Regions from separate parts of the Massilia sp. PAMC28688 genome, predicted to be linked through region 1. Evidence: predicted binding sites of a transcription regulator. Region 1 holds the regulator's gene; each other region holds the start of a gene.
What was found. The regulator sigma-54, encoded in region 1, starts transcription at its own class of promoters, with help from an activator protein. The targets are predictions, from matches to a motif close to TGGCANGNAANCTGCTTT.
Positions count from the first base shown of each region.

Region 2: the regulator sigma-54 is predicted to act here: its motif matches at 2,937-2,954, upstream of KY495_RS19005 (ANTAR domain-containing response regulator).
Region 3: the regulator sigma-54 is predicted to act here: its motif matches at 2,906-2,923, upstream of KY495_RS24175 (DVUA0089 family protein).
Region 4: the regulator sigma-54 is predicted to act here: its motif matches at 3,286-3,303, upstream of KY495_RS12840 (CmpA/NrtA family ABC transporter substrate-binding protein).

Region 1 is NZ_CP080378.1:1,359,640-1,364,940, forward strand. It holds gene rapZ (RNase adapter RapZ) at 1-712, shown strand, start outside; gene KY495_RS06045 (enoyl-CoA hydratase/isomerase family protein) at 752-1,840, opposite strand; gene hpf (ribosome hibernation-promoting factor, HPF/YfiA family) at 2,010-2,363, opposite strand; gene KY495_RS06055 (RNA polymerase factor sigma-54) at 2,455-3,927, opposite strand; gene lptB (LPS export ABC transporter ATP-binding protein) at 3,931-4,686, opposite strand; gene lptA (lipopolysaccharide transport periplasmic protein LptA) at 4,689-5,294, opposite strand.
Region 2 is NZ_CP080378.1:4,256,360-4,261,660, forward strand. It holds gene KY495_RS18985 (GGDEF domain-containing protein) at 1-276, shown strand, start outside; gene KY495_RS18990 (LVIVD repeat-containing protein) at 273-1,526, shown strand; gene KY495_RS18995 (crotonase/enoyl-CoA hydratase family protein) at 1,545-2,357, shown strand; gene KY495_RS19000 (histidine phosphatase family protein) at 2,367-2,888, opposite strand; gene KY495_RS19005 (ANTAR domain-containing response regulator) at 3,001-3,645, shown strand; gene KY495_RS19010 (MFS transporter) at 3,917-5,209, shown strand; gene nirB (nitrite reductase large subunit NirB) at 5,206-5,301, shown strand, end outside.
Region 3 is NZ_CP080378.1:5,051,743-5,057,043, forward strand. It holds gene ligD (DNA ligase D) at 1-1,136, opposite strand, end outside; gene KY495_RS22495 (hypothetical protein) at 1,230-2,195, opposite strand; gene KY495_RS22500 (sigma-70 family RNA polymerase sigma factor) at 2,197-2,778, opposite strand; gene KY495_RS24175 (DVUA0089 family protein) at 2,975-3,598, shown strand; gene KY495_RS22510 (alpha/beta hydrolase) at 3,728-4,567, opposite strand; gene KY495_RS22515 (hypothetical protein) at 4,564-4,743, opposite strand; gene KY495_RS22520 (LysR family transcriptional regulator) at 4,875-5,301, shown strand, end outside.
Region 4 is NZ_CP080378.1:2,852,355-2,857,655, reverse strand. It holds gene KY495_RS12855 (endonuclease/exonuclease/phosphatase family protein) at 1-252, shown strand, start outside; gene KY495_RS12850 (ABC transporter ATP-binding protein) at 249-1,067, opposite strand; gene ntrB (nitrate ABC transporter permease) at 1,069-1,968, opposite strand; gene KY495_RS12840 (CmpA/NrtA family ABC transporter substrate-binding protein) at 1,998-3,236, opposite strand; gene KY495_RS12835 (SMI1/KNR4 family protein) at 3,472-4,269, shown strand; gene KY495_RS12830 (DsbA family oxidoreductase) at 4,277-4,921, opposite strand; gene plsY (glycerol-3-phosphate 1-O-acyltransferase PlsY) at 5,031-5,301, opposite strand, start outside.

The DNA.
Region 1 (5,301 bases):
GCTGGCGGTGGCAGTCGACGCCCGCAGCGCGCAATCGCTGGTCGAGCTGCCGGCCAATATCCGCATGCTTAAGGACGATGGGCACGACGTCAAGGTCATGTTCCTGACCGCCAATACCCATTCGCTGGTAGCGCGCTTTTCCGAAACGCGGCGTAGCCATCCCCTGTCGCACCAGCTGCGGCCCGACGAAAATCCCGCCTCGCGCCGCACCCTGATCGAATGCATCCTGGAAGAGCGCGAACGGCTGTCCGCCATCGAGCAGCTGGGACATGTGATCGACACCTCCGAACTGTCGGCCAACAAACTGCGCGCCTGGATCAAGGAGCTGGTGGCCATTGAGCGCGCGCCCATCACGCTGTTCTTCGAGTCGTTTGCATTCAAGCTGGGCGTGCCGCTGGACGCGGACTTCGTGTTTGACGTGCGTGCGCTGCCCAATCCCTACTACGACCTCACGCTGCGGCCGCTGACCGGCATGGACGCGCCGGTGATTGCCTTCCTCGACGCGCAGCCCAGCGCCGCCGAATTGCTGGAAGATATCCGCGCCTTTATCGCCAAGTGGCTGCCGTCATTTAAGACCGACAACCGCAGCTATCTGACGGTGGCGGTAGGGTGTACCGGCGGGCAGCATCGCTCGGTGTACATGGCCGAAAGGCTGGCCGCCTACTTCAGCCCGACCGAGCGCGTGGTACTGCGTCATCGCGAACAGAGCTAGTCCGCCCGCCACAGTCCGCAGGGGCCGCCCCCTTGAAGATCAGCCTTGCAAGTGCCGCAGCGGATGCGCGCTGTCCGGCCACACCGGCATGAAAAAGCGCGCCACCATGTCCTCGCTCACCTGCTCCAAAGTCGGCGGATTCCACTTCGGCGCATTGTCCTTGTCAATCACCAGCGCGCGCACGCCTTCCAGCACTTCGCCGTGTTCAAAGTTGTGCCGCACCATGGTGCGTTCCATGCGCAGGCAGCCCGCCACATCGAGGCCGGCACCGCGTACCAGCAGTTCGCGCGTTACGCACATCATCAGCGGTGAACGCTGGCGCATGGCGGCCAGCGCCTTTTGCGCGAAGGCACTGTCGTCGCCTTCGAGCGACAGCATGATGGCGGCGACCGACGGGGCGCCGAAATGGCGGTCGATGTCAGCGCGCGCTGCTGCCAGTTCACTGCTGCCAGACTGTCCAGCAAACGGCGCCGCAAAATTGCTGATCGCCTCGCGCAGCTGCGCCCCTGGCGTGGCGTCGATGAGCGCGCCAAGCGCTGCCATCTGCTCGTGCGGCACGAACAGGTCGGCCAGTCCCACGTACAGCGCATCGGCCGCACCGATGGTCAGCCCCGTCAGCCCCAGGTAGTTGCCCAGCTGCCCCGGCGCACGGGACAGGAAGTAGCTGCCCCCCACATCGGGAAACAGGCCGATGTTCACTTCCGGCATGGCCATCTTGGTTTTTTCAGTCACGATGCGGATGCGGCAATCCGGGCCGCCCTGCGCAATGCCCATGCCGCCCCCCATGACCACGCCATCCATCAAGGCCACGTAAGGCTTGGGATACAAGTGGATCAGGTGGTTGAGTGCGTATTCCTCGGTGAAAAAGTCTTCCAGCAGCGCGCTGCCTCCCATGGGCGTGGCATGACCGCACTCATGGAAAAAGCGGATGTCGCCGCCGGCGCACAGCGCCTTGGGACTGCTGCTGCCGATGACCACCGCATCGATCCCGGCGTCGTCACGCCACGCCTCCAGGATGGCGGTCAGGTCGCGCACCATCTGCAGCGACAGCGAATTGAGGGCCTTCGGGCGGTCGAGGGTGATGATGCCGGTTCGGTCGGCAACGCGATGCAGGACGTATGTGCTCATGGCAGGCAGTAGGAAAGAGAAAAGAGCGCTATTTTACCGCCGCACTGGAGCGCCACCAATTGCTTCCGGCAAGCCGCCCGGGCCCGCACCTGACCAGGGCGCCGGATGCTGACCGCGAACAGCAAAAAGGCGCCCTCGCGGACGCCTTTGGCTGTGGAACCCGGTGCAGTTACACCGCTTCCGGGCTCTGCTCTTCAGGCATGTGCTTGATGGCCTGGTGATTGTGGTCCTGGACCTTGCCCTTGTACTTCATGACCTGGCGGTCGAGCTTGTCGACCAGGCAGTCGATGGCCGCGTACAGGTCGTGGGAGAGGCTTTCCACATAGACAGTTTTGCCGGACAGGCGCAGATTGATTTCGGCCTTCTGGCGCTTTTCTTTTTCAGTGAGATTGTCGACGGTGAGAATCACGGCGATATCGATCACCTGGTCGAAATGGCGCTTTACGCGCTCGAGCTTGGCTTGTACGTATTCACGGATGGCTGGTGTCACTTCGAGATGATGTCCGCTAATTGTGAGATTCATACACACTCCTAAAGATGGTGTCACTTTCAGTTCATGCGCGTGCGCAGAGGAACAAGGCTTACCACCTGGCATTGCCAGGCAATACTGCAATCTACAGACACTTTCGGAGACTGACGGGCGGGATTTTGAGCGCTTCCCGGTATTTGGCAACGGTCCGGCGCGCAATGACCATACCCTGTTCCCCCAGCATGTCCGCAATCTTACTGTCGGATAATGGATTTTTAGGGTCTTCTGCTCCTGTCAATTGCACAATCAGCGCGCGAATCGCCGTCGAGGATGCTTCTCCCCCCGCTTCGGTGGCGACGTGGCTGCCGAAAAAGTACTTCAACTCAAACATGCCGTGCGGGGTCAGCATGTATTTCTGCGTGGTGACACGAGAGATGGTGCTCTCGTGCAGACCAAGTGTATCAGCAATTTCGCGCAGCACAAGTGGGCGCATGGCAACCGCCCCGTGCGAAAAGAAATTGCGCTGGCGCTCAACAATTGCCTCCGAAACACGCAGGATGGTGTCGAAACGCTGGCGCATGTTTTTGATCAGCCACTTCGCTTCCTGCAGCTGCGCGCTCATCTGTCCTTCGCCCTTGCCCTGCTTGAGCAGGCTGGCATACATATTGTTCACCCGCAGGCGCGGCATGACTTCATTGTTGAGCGATACCGACCAGCCGCCCTTGGCCTTGCGCACGATCACGTCCGGCACCACGAAGTCCGACACGTCCGACGCGAACACGGCGCCCGGATGCGGATTGCACTGGCGGATCACGGCCTGCGCCTCGCGCAGGTCTTCGTCATCGCAGTCGAGGGCCTTTTTCAGCTTGTTGAATTCGCGCTGCGCGAACCAGGCCAGGTGCTTGTCGACGATGGCCAGGGCCATGCGCCGCGTGACCAGCGGTACGCCCGGCATGGCCTTGATCTGCAGGCACAGGCACTCCGAGGCCGAACGCGCCCCCACGCCCACCGGGTCAAAGCTTTGCAGCAGCGCCAGCGCGGTCTTCATTTCGTCGAAGTCGATCTCCAGTTCGGCCGGCAGGCGTTCGTGGATCTCTTCCAGCGTTTCGGTCAGGTAGCCATTGTCGTCGAGCGCATCGATGATCAGCTCCACCAGTGCGCGGTCGCGCCCTTCGCTCACCGTTACCCGCATCTGCTCCATCAGGTGCTCGCGCAGCGTGGTCGACGACGCTTCCAGCTGCGGGCGCGAGTCTTCATCGTCCGAGCCCTTGGCACGGGTCTGTTCGCCCCAGTCGGCGTCGCCTTCCGGTCCCTGCGGCGCTTCGCTGTCCGGCGCATCGCCACCCTCCGCTTCGGCCGGCGCCGGTGCATCCTGGGCGCCCGGCTCCGGCGCCGCTTCGCCCGGCGTGGCATTGCTGCCGATGGCGCCGTCGGCCAGCAGGCGTACCGAGTGGTCAAGCGGATCGTCCAGGCGTTCGAGCAGCGGATTGTCGGTCAGCAGCTGCTCCAGTTCCTGGTGCAGCTCCAGCGTGGACAGCTGCAGCAGCCGGATCGACTGCTGCAGCTGCGGCGTGAGCGCCAGGTGCTGCGAGGTGCGTAGTTGAAGTGACTGTTTCATCGCTTACATGCGGAAGTGTTCACCAAGGTAGACGCGCCGTACCGATTCGTCCGCGATGATGTCGTCTGGCCGTCCCGACGCCAGCACCGCACCCTGGTTGATGATGTAGGCGCGGTCGCAGATGCCAAGCGTCTCGCGCACATTGTGGTCGGTGATCAAGACGCCGATGCCGCGCTCTTTCAGGAAGCGCACGATGCGCTGGATCTCGATGACGGCAATCGGGTCGACGCCGGCAAACGGCTCGTCGAGCAGGACAAAGCGCGGGTTGGTCGCCAGCGCGCGCGCGATTTCCACGCGCCGCCGCTCGCCGCCGGAGAGCGACATGGCCTGGCTCTCGCGCAGCTTTTCAATCTGCAGGTCGGCCAGCAGGTTGTCGAGGCGCTCGTTGATCTCGGTCTTGGAGAGCGATTTGCCATCCACCTTTTGCAGTTCGAGCACGGCGCGGATGTTTTCTTCCACTGTCAGGCGCCGGAACACCGAAGCCTCCTGCGGCAGATAGGACAGGCCGAGCGTGGCGCGGCGATGAATCGGCATGGTCGAAATATCGACCCCGCTGATATCGATACTGCCCGCGTCCGACGGCACCAGGCCCACGATCATGTAGAACGAGGTGGTCTTGCCGGCGCCGTTGGGGCCCAGCAGGCCCACGACCTCGCCGCACTCCACCTGCAGCGAGACGTCGCGCACCACCAGCTTTTTGCCATAACTTTTCTGCAGCCCGCGAACGATCAGCGTGCTGCCGCAGCGTTTCGGTTCCATGCTCAGGTCCCCGGCGACTGTGACGGAGCCGGAGCCGGAGCCGGAGCCGGAGCCTGCGCAGGCGTCTCCGTTGCGGCGCGCGGCCGGCGCGGGGCGATGATCAATTGTCCGCGGCCGCCGCCAGGCTTGCTGGCGCCGCTGGCATCATTGCGGGCCGTGAATACCTCGCGCAGACTGTCGTAGGAAATGTATTCGCTCTGGATTTCGTCAGTCAGGCGCGTGCCTTCCAGCTGGCGAATGCGGGCGCCGGAAAACAGCTTGACCAGGGCGCTGCGCTCGTCGTACTCGATGCGCGCCGCCTCCCCTTCCACCCACAGATTGGGGCCACCGTCGCGCTTCTGGCGGAAGGTCGCAGGCTTGCCACCGTTGCTGGTCATGGTGATCTGCATGTAGTCGTCGGCCGTGCGCTTGATGACCACCCGTTCGGCGCGCAGCACCAGCGTGCCCTTGGTCACAATGACGTTCCCGGTCAGGATGGTGGTCTGGTTGACTTCATCGACCACCAGGTCGGTGTAGTCGATCACGGCGGTCTTGCCCGCGTCTGCCTTTTCGGCCGAGGCGGACAGCATGGCCAGCCCCATGACGGCGATTGCGATAATTTTTTTCATGTTCTTG
Region 2 (5,301 bases), 2.6 Mb from region 1:
ATGAGCGAGGGGGCGATCATTACGGCCGAGCGGGTCAGGCGCCACATTGAACAGATCGATCTGAGCTCCATCAGCCCGGGCTTTCACGTCACGGTCTCGATCGGCATAGCCGACGCCCGGCGCGGTGAAGACCCGGCGGCGACCTTCAAGCGCGCCGACGAAGCCCTGTATCTGGCCAAGGAAGGCGGGCGCAATCGTTGTATAGTAGCGGAACTGGCCGGCACGGCTGCAGAGCCTGCCAATCCGATGATCGTCAACGCACTACAGGATACATGATGTCCGTTCAACTGACTGTTAACCGCAGCGCCCTGGCGCTTGCCTGCCTGCTGACCCTGGCCGCCTGCGGCGGCGGTGGCGGGGGCGATCATTCGCATGGTCCGGCCCCGAGCCCGACACCGGCGCCGCCGAGCGGGAATGTCGGCGGCAAGGTGCTGGCCAACGTGGTGCGCAGCGGCGTGGCCGGTACCTGGGGCTATACGGCGCCGGACGGTTCGCGCTACGCGCTCATGGGCACTGCCAAGGGTATCCTGGTGCTCGACCTGCGCGATACGGCCAACGTGCGCGTGGTCGATGAAATCGACGGTCCCACCAATACGTCCTCGCCCGGTACCTACTGGCGCGAGATGCGGGTGTACGGCCAGCATGCCTACATCGTGTCCGAGCAGGATAATTTTCGCGGCGGGGTGATGATCCTGGACCTGTCGCAGCTGCCGGCGTCGGTGCGCTACGTGAAAAGCTTCACGCCCCAGGACGGGCGCCTGACGGCCCACACCATCGACATCGACACCGTGCGCGGCCTGGCCTACATCCAGCGCCGCAATGGCACGGCGGTGACGCCGGTGCAGGGGCCCCTGTACGACAGCCCCGGCGGCATGATCTTTGGCGGCGGCGCCCTGCGCGACCCGGGCGGCGAGCATGGGGCAACACCGAACGTGGGCGCCATCGAAGTATGGGACCTCAAGACCGATCCGGAAAATCCGCGCTACGTCACCACCTTCAACCGCGGCCGCAATGTGCACGACATGACGGCGGTGGGCGAGAAGGTGTACGTGGCCGAGGGCGACGCCCACAGCTTTTCGATCTGGAACGTCAGTAACCCCAGCGCGCCGGTGATGGAAGTGCGCTGGAGCGTGCCGGGCAACTACGCCCACAACATCTGGCCGAGCGGCGACGGCACCTTTGTCGTCACCACCGAAGAAGTGCCGCAAGGCTTGCCGGCACGCGTGTGGCGCCTGAACGGCACGGCCGAACCGACCCAGCTGTCGAGCTTCAAGGTCGGTTCCGGCACGCCGCACAATGTGGTCATGGAAGGGCGCATGGCTTACGTCAGCCATTACACGGAAGGCGCGGTGGTGATGGACCTGACCGATCCCGCCAAGCCGAATATGGTGCTGCGCATCGATACCAACCCGGCCACGGGATCGGGCTACGCCGGCTGCTGGGGCGTCTACAAGTTCCCCAACCAGCCGCTGATGGCGTGCAGCGACATGACCACGGGCTTTCACCTGATTGGCATCGGCCAGTAACTGCGATGAGAGCGAGCCATGCAATTTGAGACCCTGGGGGTGTCGCTGGAGCGGCACGTTGCCTCCATCACGCTGAACCGGCCCGACAAGGCCAATGCCATGAACCTGCAGATGTGGCACGACATCCGCAGTGCCTTTCGCTGGGTGGACAGCACGCCGCAGGCGCGGGTGGCCATGCTGGCCGGCGAAGGCAAGTGCTTCACGGCCGGCATCGACCTGCACATGATGATGGGGATGGGCGGCACCATCGCCGACGACTGCGAAGGCCGCATGCGCGAAAAACTGCGCGCCGTGATCCTGGACCTGCAGGATTGCCTGACCGCTCTTGAGCGCTGCCGCAAGCCGGTGCTGGCGGCCGTGCATGGCGCCTGCATTGGCGGCGGCATGGACCTGATCGCGTGCGCCGACATGCGCTACTGTTCCAGCGACGCGTATTTTTCGATCAAGGAGATCGATATCGGCATGGTGGCCGACGTCGGTACCCTGCAGCGGCTGCCGCGCCTGATAGGCGAGGGCATGGCGCGCGAACTGGCCTATACGGGGCGCCGGGTCGACGCTGCCGAGGCGCGCGAGATGGGCCTCGTCAACCGCGTGTTCGGCAGCCGCGAAGCGCTGTATGAAGGAGTGGGCGAGATTGCGGCGGCAATCGCTGCCAAGTCGCCCCTGTCGATCCGCGGCAGCAAGGAAATGATGAATTACGCGCGCGACCACAGCGTGGCCGATGGCCTCAATTACGTGGCGACCTGGAATGCCGCCATGCTCATGTCCGACGACCTGCAGCAGGCCCTGATGGCCGGCCCCGGCGGCCCGGCGCCCACGTTTCGCGACTGAGCGCCGGCCTCAGGGCGCGCTGGCGCTGGAGCTTAGCAGCACCGTGCTCACGGTGCCATTGTCGTGGATGCTGACCTGGTACAGGCGGTCGTATTCATCGTCCCCGATCGGCGCCACCGGCGCGCCGCCCAGCATCCGGACCAGGTCGGGCACGGTGTTGGAGTGGCCCACCAGCAGCGTGGGGCCGCCGAGCGCCTTGATCCTCTCGATGGCCGGCGCCGGCCTGGCGGCGTCATACACTTCCACATTGAGCTTGACCCGCTCGGCCAGCGGCTGGGCCGTCTGGCGCGTGCGCCGCGTGTCGGAGCTGAACACGTATCGGATGTCTGCCCTGTGCAGCAGGGCGGCCAGCATGCGGGCCCGGGCCGCGCCCTGCGCCGTGAGTGCGGGGTCCTTGTCGGCGCCGGTCTTTTCGGCGTGGCGCGTCACGTAGACGACATTGGGCGCGGCCTGCGCCAGCGGGGCCAGCGTGGCGCAGGCGAGGAGCAGGGCGGACAGGGTCAGGGAGATGGACAGGGTCGGTTTCGGCATGGTGGCTTCGGCGTGCAAAACCCTATGTATACCATGCTGGCGCGCTGCTGGCGCACAAATTGCTAACAACAGGTGGCCGGGCGACTTTCACGCCCGCTCCACTGTCAGAATCATGCCAACTACTACCAGCTCTTCCGAACGCAAGCTGCGCATTGTCGTCGTCACCTCCGCGCTGCTCGAAGGCGATGAGCACGAACCGGCGCTGGCCGAGCAGGTGCGGCGCGCCGGCGCCCTGCGCATTGGCTTGCTGGAGGCCGGGTACGACATCGTCGCTTCGCTTCCGGCCGACATGTACCTGCCCGAGCGCGTAGGCCAGCTGCAGCCGGACATGATCATCGTCGACGCCCGCTCCGACGCGCGCGATGTGCTCGAACATATCGTGGTGGCCACGCGCGACGAACGCCGCCCCATTGTGCTGTTTACCGAAGACCAGCGCAGCGGCAGCATGGATGCGGCCATGGCCGCCGGCGTGTCGGCCTATATCGTGGCCGGCCTGCAGCCCGAGCGCATCGAACCGGTGCTGAAGGTGGCGCTGGCGCGCTTTCGGCAGGAGCAAAAGCTGCTGGCGGAGCTCGACGCCACGCGCCACAAGCTGGCCGAGCGCAAGGTCATCGATCGCGCCAAGGGCATCCTCATGGGCAGTCAGCGCCTGACCGAAGAACAGGCCTATCAAAAGCTGCGCAGCATGGCCATGAACAAGAACATGAAGCTGGCCGAGATCGCGCAGCGCATCCTGGACGTGGAAGACCTGCTCTAGGGTCCTCTGCCGATCCACACGGGGCGCACCTTGATAACGCACCGTTTTGGCTGTTGTGCACCGCAATAGAGCGGTCCTGCCGTGCTTTCGCCAATCCTCCCCCTCGATTGCCTGGCACGGCTTTTGCTGAAGCTGTAGTAACGGATCAATGGCGATCCCCTGAATAACGCAGCCGCTCCAACGAAGGAGCGGCAGGACAACGGCGTCCGCCCAGCCCCGGTTCATCGCTGGCGGCTGGCCGGACGCCTTTTTGTTTTTAACAGGATAGATCATGGCCACCAAAGCAAATCACATCGCACTTTTCAGTTTCAACACGCCGCAGATGCGGGCCTTTCACCTGACCTGGATGGCCTTTTTCGTCTGCTTCTTTGCCTGGTTCGCCTGCGCGCCTTTGATGCCGGTCATTAAAGGCGAATTTGGCCTGACCATGGCGCAGGTGGCCAACATCAATATCGCGGCCGTCGCCATCACCATCCTGATCCGGCTGATCGTGGGACCCATGTGCGACCGCTACGGGCCGCGCAAGACCTATACCGCGCTGCTGCTGCTCGGCTCCATCCCTGTGCTGGGCGTGGCCGCGGCCCAGACTTATGAAAGCTTCCTGTTCTTCCGCCTGGGGATCGGCGCGGTGGGCGCGAGCTTTGTCATCACCCAGTACCATACCTCGGTCATGTTCGGACCCAGGGTGGTCGGCACGGCCAATGCGGCCGCTGCCGGCTGGGGCAACGCGGGCGGCGGCGCGGCGCAGGCACTCATGCCATTGTTGCTGGCGGCCGTTGTGATGCTGGGCGTGAGCGAGACCATGGGCTGGCGCGTGGCGCTGGTGGTGCCCGGCGTGCTGATGATCGTGATGGCGGCGCTGTACTGGACCTTCACCCAGGACTGCCCGGAAGGGAACTATGCGCAGCTGCGCGCCGCCGGCGTGCCGCTGGAAGCGGGCAAGAAGGGTGGCTGGGAAAGCTTCAAGGCAGCCAGCGCCAACTACCGCGTGTGGCTGCTGTTTGTCACTTACGGCGCCTGCTTCGGCATCGAGATCTTCATTCATAACGTGGCGGCGGTCTACTACGTCGACCATTTCGGCCTGTCGCTCAAGTCGGCCGGGCTGGCGGCCGGCAGCTTTGGCCTGCTGGCGCTGTTTGCCCGGGCGCTGGGCGGCTACCTGTCCGACAGGATGGCGCTGCGCGGCACGCTCAACAGCCGCGTGACGCTGCTGTTCATCCTCATGATCGGCGAGGGCATTGGCCTGCTGTGGTTTGCCAAGGCCGACACGGTGACCTACGCCGTCATCGCCATGCTGGTATTCGGCCTGTTCACCCACATGGCTTGCGGCGCAACCTACGCGCTGGTGCCGTTCATCGACAAGAATGCCCTGGGCGGGGTGGCCGGGATCATCGGCGCCGGCGGCAATGTGGGCGCGGTGGCCGCGGGCTTTCTGATGAAAGGGACGGGCGACATTGCCCAGACCCTGACGATCCTGTCGGGCCTGGTGCTGCTGTCGGCCCTGTGCGCAATTGCGGTGCGCATGGCACCTCCCGCACCGGCCATGGAAGGAGCGGCGGCATGAAGATCATCGTGATTGGCCACGGCATGGTGGGCCACAAGTTCCTGGAGTCGCTGGCGGGACCGGCGGCCTCGCACCTGGAGGTGACGGTGCTG
Region 3 (5,301 bases), 1.8 Mb from region 1:
ACCTGGCCCAGCATGGCGCGGCGCGCTTCGAGCGGAACCTCGCGCATGTCGTAGCCATTGAGGTAAGGCGCGTCGAACATGAAAAACAGGATGTCGGCCGTGTTGGAGCCATCAAAGGCCATCTGCAGCAGGCCGAAATTGGGCTTGCCCTGCTCGTCGTGGACCACGATTTCACCGTCATACCAGCCGTCCGGCAGCTTCGCCTTGAGCATGGCGGCGTGCAGGGTGGGCAGCTTGTGCGACCAGTTATGGCCATTGCGGGTAAACAGCTTGATGTCCTTGCCCTCGACCCGGGCCAGCATGCGGTAGCCGTCGAACTTGATTTCAAAAATCCAGTCGCTCGGATCATGGGGTGGCTTGTCGACCAGCGTTGCCAGTTCCGGCGACAGGCTGTCCGGCAGCGCAGCCTTGACTGCTTCGGCGGGCACGGTAGCCTTGCCGGCCCTGGCTGGCCGCGCTGGCTTTGCGGCCCCTTTTGCCGCGGCAGTTTTCCGGGCGGGGACCTGCTCGGCCAGGACGTCCTCCGCCGGTGCCGCCGCTTTCCTGGCGCCGGCCTTTTTCGCTGCCGGCTTTTTCTTCGCACCAGGCATGGGCAAGGCTTTCACGCTGTCGGGCAGCTCGTCGACGACGGAAAACTCCGCTGCCGGACGGGCCAGATCATCCTTTTCCTTGATCAGCAGCCACGGCTCCTGCTTTTCGCCCTTGCCCTTCATGCGGATCAGGACCCACTTCCCCTGCATCTTGTGGCCATGCATCTCGAACTTGAGATTGCCGGCCTCGTAACCCTGGTGCGGATCATCGAGCGGCGACCAGGTACCCTTGTCCCAAATGATCACCTTGCCCGCGCCGTACTGCTTTTCAGGGATGGTGCCCTCGAAACTGGAATAGGAGATGGGATGGTCTTCCACATGCACGGCCATGCGCTTGTCCTTGGGGTCATAACTGGGACCCTTGGGCACGGCCCAGCTTTTCATGGTGCCGTCGAGTTCAAGCCGAAAGTCGTAATGCAGCCGGCTGGCCCAGTGCTTCTGGATGACAAAGGTCAGCGCATCCTTGCCTTGTTCGCCTCCTTCTGCCGGTTCGGACGTAATGGCAAAGTTGCGTTTGGACTTGTAAACCTTGAGGGGATCGGGCATGGCAGCTACCTGGAAGAAGTTGACTTCCAGTCTATGTGCGGCGCCGGTGCCACTCTGTACGGCAGCTAACGCATGCCTGCTTGCATCACCCTGTCAGTCGGCGCCCAGCTTCTCGCGCGTGCTGTCCGGTACCGGGTAGCCGGGATGGAGCGCGCGCAGTTTTTTCCATTCCGATGCTGCTTCAGCCTGTTTGCCTGCTGCCAGCAGGGCCTCGATGCGCGCCAGCATCACACTGGCGGCTTCCTGTTCGGGCGGAGGCGCAGCGACCGCCTCTGCGTGAACTGGCACGGCGCGATCGGTGGCGATGTGCGGGAACACTGGTGCCCGATGCGGCGCGCCTTTGGCCTCGCCATCCTGCTGGTAGCTCGCTGGCGGTGCCTGGACCTCGCCAAAGCCCCGCGCCGACAGGGTGGCGCGGTATCGGGAAGCGGTCGCTTCCCGAGCCGCCTCGTTGGGCGGCGGCGGCGGCGCGATGATGGATTCAGCCAGCGGAGCCGGCGCCATGGCAGCGGGCGGCGCAGGGGCGACGGAGGGAGCCGGGGCCGGCGGTGGTGGGCGCTGCGCGCTGCGCGCAGGCACCTTGTCGGCACGGGACACGACCGCTCGGGATGGGCCACTCGCGGACGGTGCGACGGCGGCCGGTGCCGGTGCTGCATCGCGCCTGCCGTCGGGAGCGGGCGCGACCGCGACCGCTGGCGCGGGCGGCGCTGCCCTCTCCTGCGGCATGGCAGCTTCCAGCGTGGGCGCCGCCTCATGAACGTTGACGCCGGTGTCGGACTCAAAGCTCTGGCGCGCGATCAGACCTGCCAGCACCGTGGCGGCAATCCCGGCCGGCACCTGCCAGCGCCAGCCCAGGCGCGCGGGATGGCGCGCCGCCGGCGCTGGCGGCGCCTCATCATTGGCCGCCCGTGGCCGCTCCTGCTCTACCGCAGCCCGGGCCCGGGCCAGGATGGCGGCATCGAGCGCGGGGGGCGGCGCCGGCTGCGCAAGTGCCTGCAACTGGCGCGCCAGCGCGTCTTCCCCGTGCAGGAATGCCTCGAACTGCTCGTCGTCGCTCATTTCATCCTTCATTGCACAGGCTCCCTTCGCGCAGCTTGCGCATGGCATAGCGCAGCCGGCTCTTGACCGTTTCAACGGGCGCCACCACCACCAAGGAAATTTCTTCCAGGCTCATACCGGAGAACTGTTGCAGCACGAGGGCCTCCTTCTGCTCGGGCGGCAGGCCGTTGATGGCACCATGCAAGCGGCTGGCCTGCTGCTTGTGGACCAGGGCCGCCTCGGGCGTGGCGCCATCGTGCGCTGCATCGGCCAGGCCGTCAAACGTGTCGCGCCCATCGGTTCCCGTCCCCAGCTCGGCGGCCAGCACATCCTGGTGCTGGCGCACAAGGTCCAGCAGGCGATTGCGGGCGATCTGGTAGAGATAAGTACGGAAAGTGGCGTCCGGCCGGTAGCGCCCGCGTGCATGATGCAGGCTGGCCCAGCTGTCCTGCACAATTTCGTCGACCCAGTCTGCACGGGGTGAGCGCCATGAAACAAAGCGGTACAAGCCGAGCCTGTGCCTGCCGTACAGCTCCTCGAACGCCCGCAGGTCGCCCTCGCGATAACGCATCATCAATTCTTCATCGGGCGTGGCAGTCGGCATGGCTGCTCATTGTAGGCACCGATCTCCCGGCGCGCAATCGATGGCTGCTGTCGGGCATCTTTACAGTCGAGATAGCCACAGCCGGACTCGACAGAAATATTGCCCGGAAATCAACGACTTAAGTTTTAGGCATGAAATTTGCTTCACGTTTATCGCAGCTCAACATTAACATTAACTTATCACTTCGAAAACTACCATGACCCTGAAAAAAATCGCCGCCATCTTTGCCCTTGCCCTGTCCGCTTCCGCCGCCAGCGCTGCCGACTTCTCCTTCACCGGCAACTTCACTTACGATAACGACGTGCAGTCGTTCTCGTTTGTTGTTGGCGCTGATTCGGATGTGAGCCTGCGCAGCTGGTCGTACGCCGGTGGCGTCAATGCAGCCGGCCAGAGCATCGCACGCGGTGGCTTTGATCCCATCCTGGCACTGTTCGATTCCAACGGCAACAAGATCGCCGAACAAGACGATGCCAACTGCCCCAACGTGGCTGCCGATGCCGTGACCGGCGAATGCTACGACACGTTTTACACCAAGAACCTGGCTGCCGGAACCTACACCGTGACGATCATGCAGTTCGATAACTTTGCCCGCAATTCGCTGGCCGAAGGCTTCCTGTATGACGGCGTGCAGCACCGCCAGTTCCGTGACGGCTTCGTCGACGCCGCCGATGACAAGCGCACCAACCTGTGGGCCTTCGACATCCTGAACGTCAATGCAGCATCGCTCCCACCAGGCGAAGTACCTGAGCCAGCGTCGCTGGCACTGCTGGGCCTGGGCCTGGCAGGCGTGGCAGCTGCCCGCCGCCGCAAAGCTGCCTGATTCCCCGGGTTCACGTGACAAGGCCGCGCTCACTGGTCAGTGGCGCGGCCTTTTGTCCTTCGGGAGTCCGCACGCTGCGCTGAAGGCAACTTCAGCGCAGCTGCACGGACGTAACTGGTGAGATGGTGTTCAGGGCAGGCAAACCGCTTCCTGCAGCGCACCGAGGAAACCCGCGATCTCGCGCAGCGCCTGTGACTGGCAGGCACACTCGTTGCGAGCGCCCGGCTCCAGCAGCGGCACCGCATCCATGCGCTTGACGGTGGCCGTGACACCACAGGCTGCCAGACGCGCGCCGTATTGTTCAGCCTCATCGCGCAGAGGATCGTCCTCGGCCGACAAAATCAGGGCCGGCGGCAGGTTGCGCAGCCGGCTCGACTGCAGCGGCGACGCATACGGATGGCTGCGGTCGGCCGCGTTGGGCAAATAGCCCCGGTAGCTGGCGGCGCAGGTCTCGGCCACGCATGCCTCGCTGGCACCCACGGGAATTTCGCGCATGGAACAGGTGGACAGACCGGGATCGAGCATGGGCATGATCAAGATCTGGCCGTCCAGCGCCGGCCGCCCCCGGTCGCGCGCCATCAGCGCAGCCACAGCAGCGAGGTTGGCGCCCGCTTCAATGCCGGCCACGACCAGGTGCTTGCCGCTCCAGCCCAGCTTTACCCTGTTTTTGCGGGCCCAGCCAAGAACCGCATGAGCGTCTTCGGCTGCAGCGGGAAATGGCCGTTCGCAAGCGAGCGTGTAGCGCGATGCCAGTACCAGATGCTCGCCCGCGCAACCGGCCAGGTGACGCAGGAAGTGGTCGGCCTCATCGAGATCACCACCCACAAAGCCACCACTGTGAAAAAATACAATCAGGCTGTCACGGCGCGGCGTAGCCGGCCCGGCCGCGTACAGCCGCGCCTCAAGCGGGCCGGCGGCACCACCGGCCTGCAGCTGCCGGATATTGATGGCGGCAGTCGCCAGCGTCATCGGGATGCGGGCCCGACGCCGAACAAGCCGTCAAACAGCGCATGTGCAAGTGCATCAAATCCGCCGCTGCCAGCCACTGACGCCTGGGAAAATTGCTCGGTATGGATGGTGCCGGCGGTCATGAGCGCCGCCAGAATGACGGTAATGACAACAATAAATCCGTTTTGTATGCGCATGCTGCAGCCCTCCCACCTTCCGATAAGCGCCTTCTTTTGATGGCGTACAAGCATTGTAAAGATGATCTACAATCTGATAAAGATGGCAAGCGCGAATTGATTGTTCACTGAACTGAACAATAGAGGGAGAAATGAACAAACTGCAAGCAATGGAAGTATTCGTTCAGGTGGTCGATGCGGGCGGCTTCACGCGCGCGGCGGAAAACATGCAGCTGCCGAAGGCGACCGTGTCCACCCTTGTCCAGACACTCGAACAAACGTTGCAAACCCGGCTGCTGCACCGCACCACGCGCCAGGTGAGCGTGACCTCCGATGGCGCCGCCTATTACGAACGCTGCCTGCGCATCTTGGCCGACGTACGCGATGCAGAAGAGTCGCTGTCCAACAATCGCGCCTCGCCCAGCGGCCGCCTGCGGGTCGATGTGGCCACTTCCATGGCCAACGACATCATCATCCCGGCCTTGCCCGGTTTTTTTGAGCGCTACCCGGACATCCGGCTCGATCTTGGCTGCAGCGACAGGCCGGTGGACCTGATCGAGGAAGGCGTCGATTGCGCCG
Region 4 (5,301 bases), 1.5 Mb from region 1:
CCCGACTATCAGGAACTGCTGGCGCCCGACGACAGCATCGCCCTGCCGCTGGTGGATGCCTGGCGCCTGAAGCATCCCGACATTGCGCGCGCGCCCACCGCCGGGCTGCATGGCTTTCGCTGGCCGGAGCGGGCCGACTGCTTCGATTATTTTTTCGTCAGCGACGACCTGGCTGCGCGCGTCACCGACTGCGAAGTGCAGTCGGAAACGGCTGCGTCCGACCACCAGCCCATCGTGCTCGACCTGCACTAAGCCATCTGGTCTGCCGTCGCAGTCTGACGCGGGCGCGACTGGCGCTGGTACAGGAACTCCAGCACCCGCGTGCGGTATTCGTTGTAGAGAATGTCGTGCGCCAGTGCCACCCGTTCCCGCGGCCTTGACAGGCGCACCTGCACGATGTCGCCAATGGTGGCGGCCGGGCCGTTGGTCATCATGACGATGCGGTCCGACAGCAGCACCGCTTCATCTACATCATGGGTGACCATCACCACGGTGGAACCGGTGCGCTCGACGATGGCCAGCAGCTCGTCCTGCAGGTGGGCGCGCGTGAGCGCGTCCAGGGCGCCGAACGGTTCATCCATCAGCAGCACCTTCGGTTCGGTCGACAGCGCCCGGGCAATGCCCACGCGCTGCTTCATGCCGCCGGAAATTTCATGTGGCCGCTTGCTGCCGGCGCCCAACAGGCCCACCAGCGCCAGCGCGCTGGTGGTGCGTTCGCGCAGCTGCGCCTTGTTTTCACGCGCGCCGAACACCCGTTCCACGGCCAGATAGACGTTGTCGAAACAGGTCAGCCATGGCAGCAGCGAGTGATTCTGGAAGACCACCGCGCGCTCCGGCGACGGCCCGGCGATCTCGCGCCCGGCGCAAATCAGGGTGCCGCTGGTGGCCTGGGTCAGGCCTGCCAGCAGGTTGAGCAGGGTCGATTTGCCGCATCCCGAGTGCCCGATGAGGGTGATGAATTCGCCCTGCGCCACCGTCAGGCTGACCTGCTCCAGCGCGTTGAAGCTGCCCTTGCGCGTGTCGAACACCTTCCCCACGCCCTGCACGTTGATGAATTTCTTGTCCATGTCAGTTCCCTGTTTCTTCGTACGTGAATGAACGCGCAATGGCGACCAGCGCCTGTTCCAGGATCAGTCCCACCACGCCGATGACCAGGATGGCGATCAGGATATGCGCCACATTGAGGTTATTCCACTCGTCCCACACCCAAAAGCCGATGCCGGCGCCGCCGGTCAGCATCTCGGCGGCCACGATCACCAGCCAGGCGGTGCCAATGGCCAGGCGCACGCCGGTCAGCATGTGCGGCAGCGCCGATGGCAGCAGGATGCGGGTGAAAACCTTCCACTCCGACAGCTTGAGCACGCGCGCCACGTTCAGGTAATCCTGCGGCACCCGCTGCACACCGGCGGCGGTATTGATGATCATGGGCCAGATGGAGCAGATGAAGATGGACCAGATCGCCGCCGGGTCGGCAGCCTTGAACACCAGCAGGCCAATGGGCAGCCAGGCCAGGGGCGACACCGGCTTGAGCAGGCTGATGATGGGATTGAACATCCCGGCCAGGAAGCGGAAGCGGCCAATCGCAAAGCCCAGTGGAATGCCCACCATGGCTGCCAGGCCAAAGCCGATCGCCACGCGCTGAAGCGAGGCCAGGATATTCCAGCCGATGCCCTGGTCATTGGGGCCATTGCTGTAGAACGGATCGGCAAACATGCGCGCCGCTTCGGCAAAGGTGACCGCTGGCGATGGAAAGCTGCTGTTCCCGGTGGCCAGGATCTGCCACGCGAGCAGCAGCAGGACAATACCGAGGGCGGGCGGCACCACTGCCAGCGCCACCGCGCGCGAGCGCGACGGGCCGCCGGCCAGGCGTACGCCGCGCCGCGCCAGGCGGCGGCTGCGCGCCGGCTTTTCCGGCGCCGCCGGCGCAAGCGGAATGGAAGACGATGCTGATTTCAACACTGCGTTCATGGCGTTCTCCGTGGTGGTGGGGACAGGTATCAAGCCTTGATGCGGAAGGCGTCGGCGTAGGCCTTGGGATTTTTGCCATCCCAGACCGTCCCGTCGATCATCTTCACGCTGCGCAGGGGCGACTTGGGCAGCGCCACTTTCGCCATGGCAGCCGCCTCGGCATAGAGCTTGAGCTGGTTGACGCTCGTTGCCGTGGCCAGGTAATCCGGCTCGCCCTTGAGCAGACCCCAGCGCTTGTGCTGGGTCATGAACCACATGCCGTCGGACAGGTAGGGGTAATTGACCATGCCATCGTTGTAGAACTTCATGCAGTGCGGATCATCCCAGGTGCGGCCCAGGCCATTCTGGTAGCGGCCCAGGATGCGCTGGTTGATGACGTCGACCGAGGTATTGACGTACGACTTGGCGGCGATGGTTTCGGCCATCTTGTTCTTGTTCGACAGGCTGGCGTCGATCCACTTGCCAGCTTCGAGCACCGCTGCGATCAGTGCGCGCGCGGTGTTGGGGTGCTGCCGCGCCCAGTCGAGCGTGGTGCCGAGCGTTTTTTCCGGGTGGTCGCGCCAGATGTCCTGGGTGGTGGCGGCCGTGATGCCGATGCCGTCGACAATGGCGCGGTGGTTCCATGGCTCGCCCACGCAAAAGCCATCCATGTTCCCGACCCGCATATTGGCCACCATCTGGGGCGGCGGCACCGTGATGACCTTGGCCTCTCGCATGGGATTGATGCCATGGCTGGCCAGCCAGTAGTAGAGCCACATGGCGTGGGTGCCCGTGGGGAAGGTCTGGGCAAACGCGTAGTCGCGCTTGTCCTGCTGCATCAGCTTTGCCAGCGAGGCGCCATCGACCGCGCCCTTGTCCGCAATCTTTTTCGACAGGGTGATGGCCTGCCCGTTGTGGTTCAGGTTCATCAGCACCGCCATGTCGCGCCGCGCGCCGCCGACGCCCATTTGGACCCCATACAGCAGGCCGTAGAGCACGTGTGCGGCGTCGAGTTCACCATTGACCAGCTTGTCGCGCACGCTGGCCCAGGAAGATTCTTTCGACAGCACGATCTTTATGCCATATTTCTTGTCAAAGCCAAGAACCGAAGCCATGACGACGGAGGCACAGTCGGTCAGCGGAATGAAGCCGATTTTCACTTCCTGTTTTTCCGGCTTGTCCGAGCCGGCGGCAAATGCGCCGCCGCTGGCCAGGCCGGTGAGCGATAGCGCGGCGCCGGTCTTGATCAGATGGCGGCGGGTGATGCTGGTGGTGTCGTCGGTGTGCATGCTGTCCTCGTCAGGTTCGCCCAGGCTGCTGCCTGCGCCTACCGGAGACTCAGCAATTGGCGTGCCAGCCGCAGGCCCGCTGTCCGTGGCGAAAATGCGCCTAATCGGGAGGAAAAAGCACTGCTATTGTGCGCTGCGTCAAAGCATGTGAGAAAACAGGGCAACTATCGCTATGCCGCGACGGTTGGGATGACTATAATCCACCCCTCCCGCATAAATGAATAACAATACAATATTGACTAAAGAACTAGACGAACTGACACGTGCGCGGCTGAAGCGGGAGCTGAGCTGGGGCGCATCCAAGCCCACGGCCGACCGCTATCAGCGCACCACCGACCTGCAGCGTGCCATCCTGGACCAGTACGGGCGGCGCGGGGCGGAATTCATCCTCGAGCAGCAGGGGCTGCGGGCGCGGACCGATGCCGGCTGCCCATGGCCGGTGGCCGGCATGGCACCGGCCGACGCGGTGGAGCTGGTGTTTGGCGAACTGGCGGCCGTCTTGCCGCGTTTCGTCGCCGTGCTCCAGGAACGGGTGCGCTGGGTGATTCCGGCGCGCCGGGACGACGCGTGGATGCTCGCTTACCTGACCGACCGGGTACTGCACGACGGGCGCCCCCACTTCCAGCTGGTACTCGGGGGCGCCCCCAACGCCAGTCCCTCCCTGTCGCCGCGTGCCCAATACATGGGCTGGAGCGTGCCTGACTCCCTGCGCAGGCTGTGCCTGGTCCACGATGGCATCTGCAGCGGGGCCGAGAGCATCCTGTCGGCCCGCCGCATGGCCGACCTGGGCGAGATCATGGCGGGGATTGAAGAGGAAGCGCCGCGCCCCAGCCATGCCTGCAAGGACTTGCTCGAGTTTCATCCGGATGGGGTGGGCAACTGCCAGGCGTTTTTCCGCCGCAGCAGTCGCGATACGGATCCGTCCACCGTGTTCTGGGACCACGAAAGCAACGAGTTGTCGCGGGAAGCCTCGTTCTTCGAGTACGTCGATCGCACGCTGTCCCTGCCCCTGCACGACGAAGCGCGCAGCTGAGTCTTGCCTAGCTGGCGGCAGCGATCTGGCGCAGCGCCTGCTCGAAGATGTCCGGTGGCTGCCCGCCGGAAATGAGGTGGCGCTGGTTAATGATGATGGCAGGCACGGCCGTGATGCCCTGGCGCTGGAAAAACTCTTCCTGTTCGCGCACCTCGTTGGCGTAGGCGCCGCTGGCCAGCACTTCGGCTGCCTCGGCCGAATCGAGTCCGATCTCGCCGGCCACCCGGGTCAGCACGTCGTGCGAGCCGGGGTTTTCGCCGCGCGTGAAATAGGCTTCAAACAGGGCCATCTTCAGTTCGCGCTGACGGCCCTGCATGTCGGCCCAGTGCAGCAGGCGGTGAGCGTCAAAGGTGTTGTAGATGCGGCCGCGCTTGTCCATGTCGAAGGTAAAGCCCAGTTCGGCGCCGCGCTCGCGGATCATGGCGCGCGTTTTGGCGCCCTGTTCCTCCGACGCGCCATACTTGCGCTGCAGATGTTCGCCAATATCTTCGCCTTCCGGCGCCATCTGGGGATTGAGTTCGAACGGGTGAAAGTGCAGGTCGGCGCTGGCCACGTCGCCCACCTTGTCCAGGGCTTGTTCCAGCGACTTGAGGCCGATCACGCACCAGGGGCAGGAAATATCGGAAACGAAATCGATGCGGAGCTGTTTCATGGCAAGGCCCTTGTTAGCGATGGAGCAGCTATTTTAAAGCCTGGCCAGAAATGCCGTCGCAAGGTGCACGGCGCTGCATGGCCGGGACACCCCACCAGCGGTCGTGCCGCTACTGTTTCTTGCCGCCCGTCTTGTTTCCGGCAGGCGCCGACTTGCTGCCGATCCGGCTTTCCTTGCCGGCGATCAGGTTGCTGATGTTGTCGCGGTGACGGAACACCAGCAGCGCACTCATGGCAAGGACCGCCAGCAATATTTCAATCTGGTCGGTGCCAAACAGCAGGCCAAAATAGAAAGGCGCGAAAATCGATGCCACCAGCGCCGCCAGCGAAGAGTAACGGAAGGCATACGCAATCACCAGCCAGGTGACCAGCGTGGCCAGG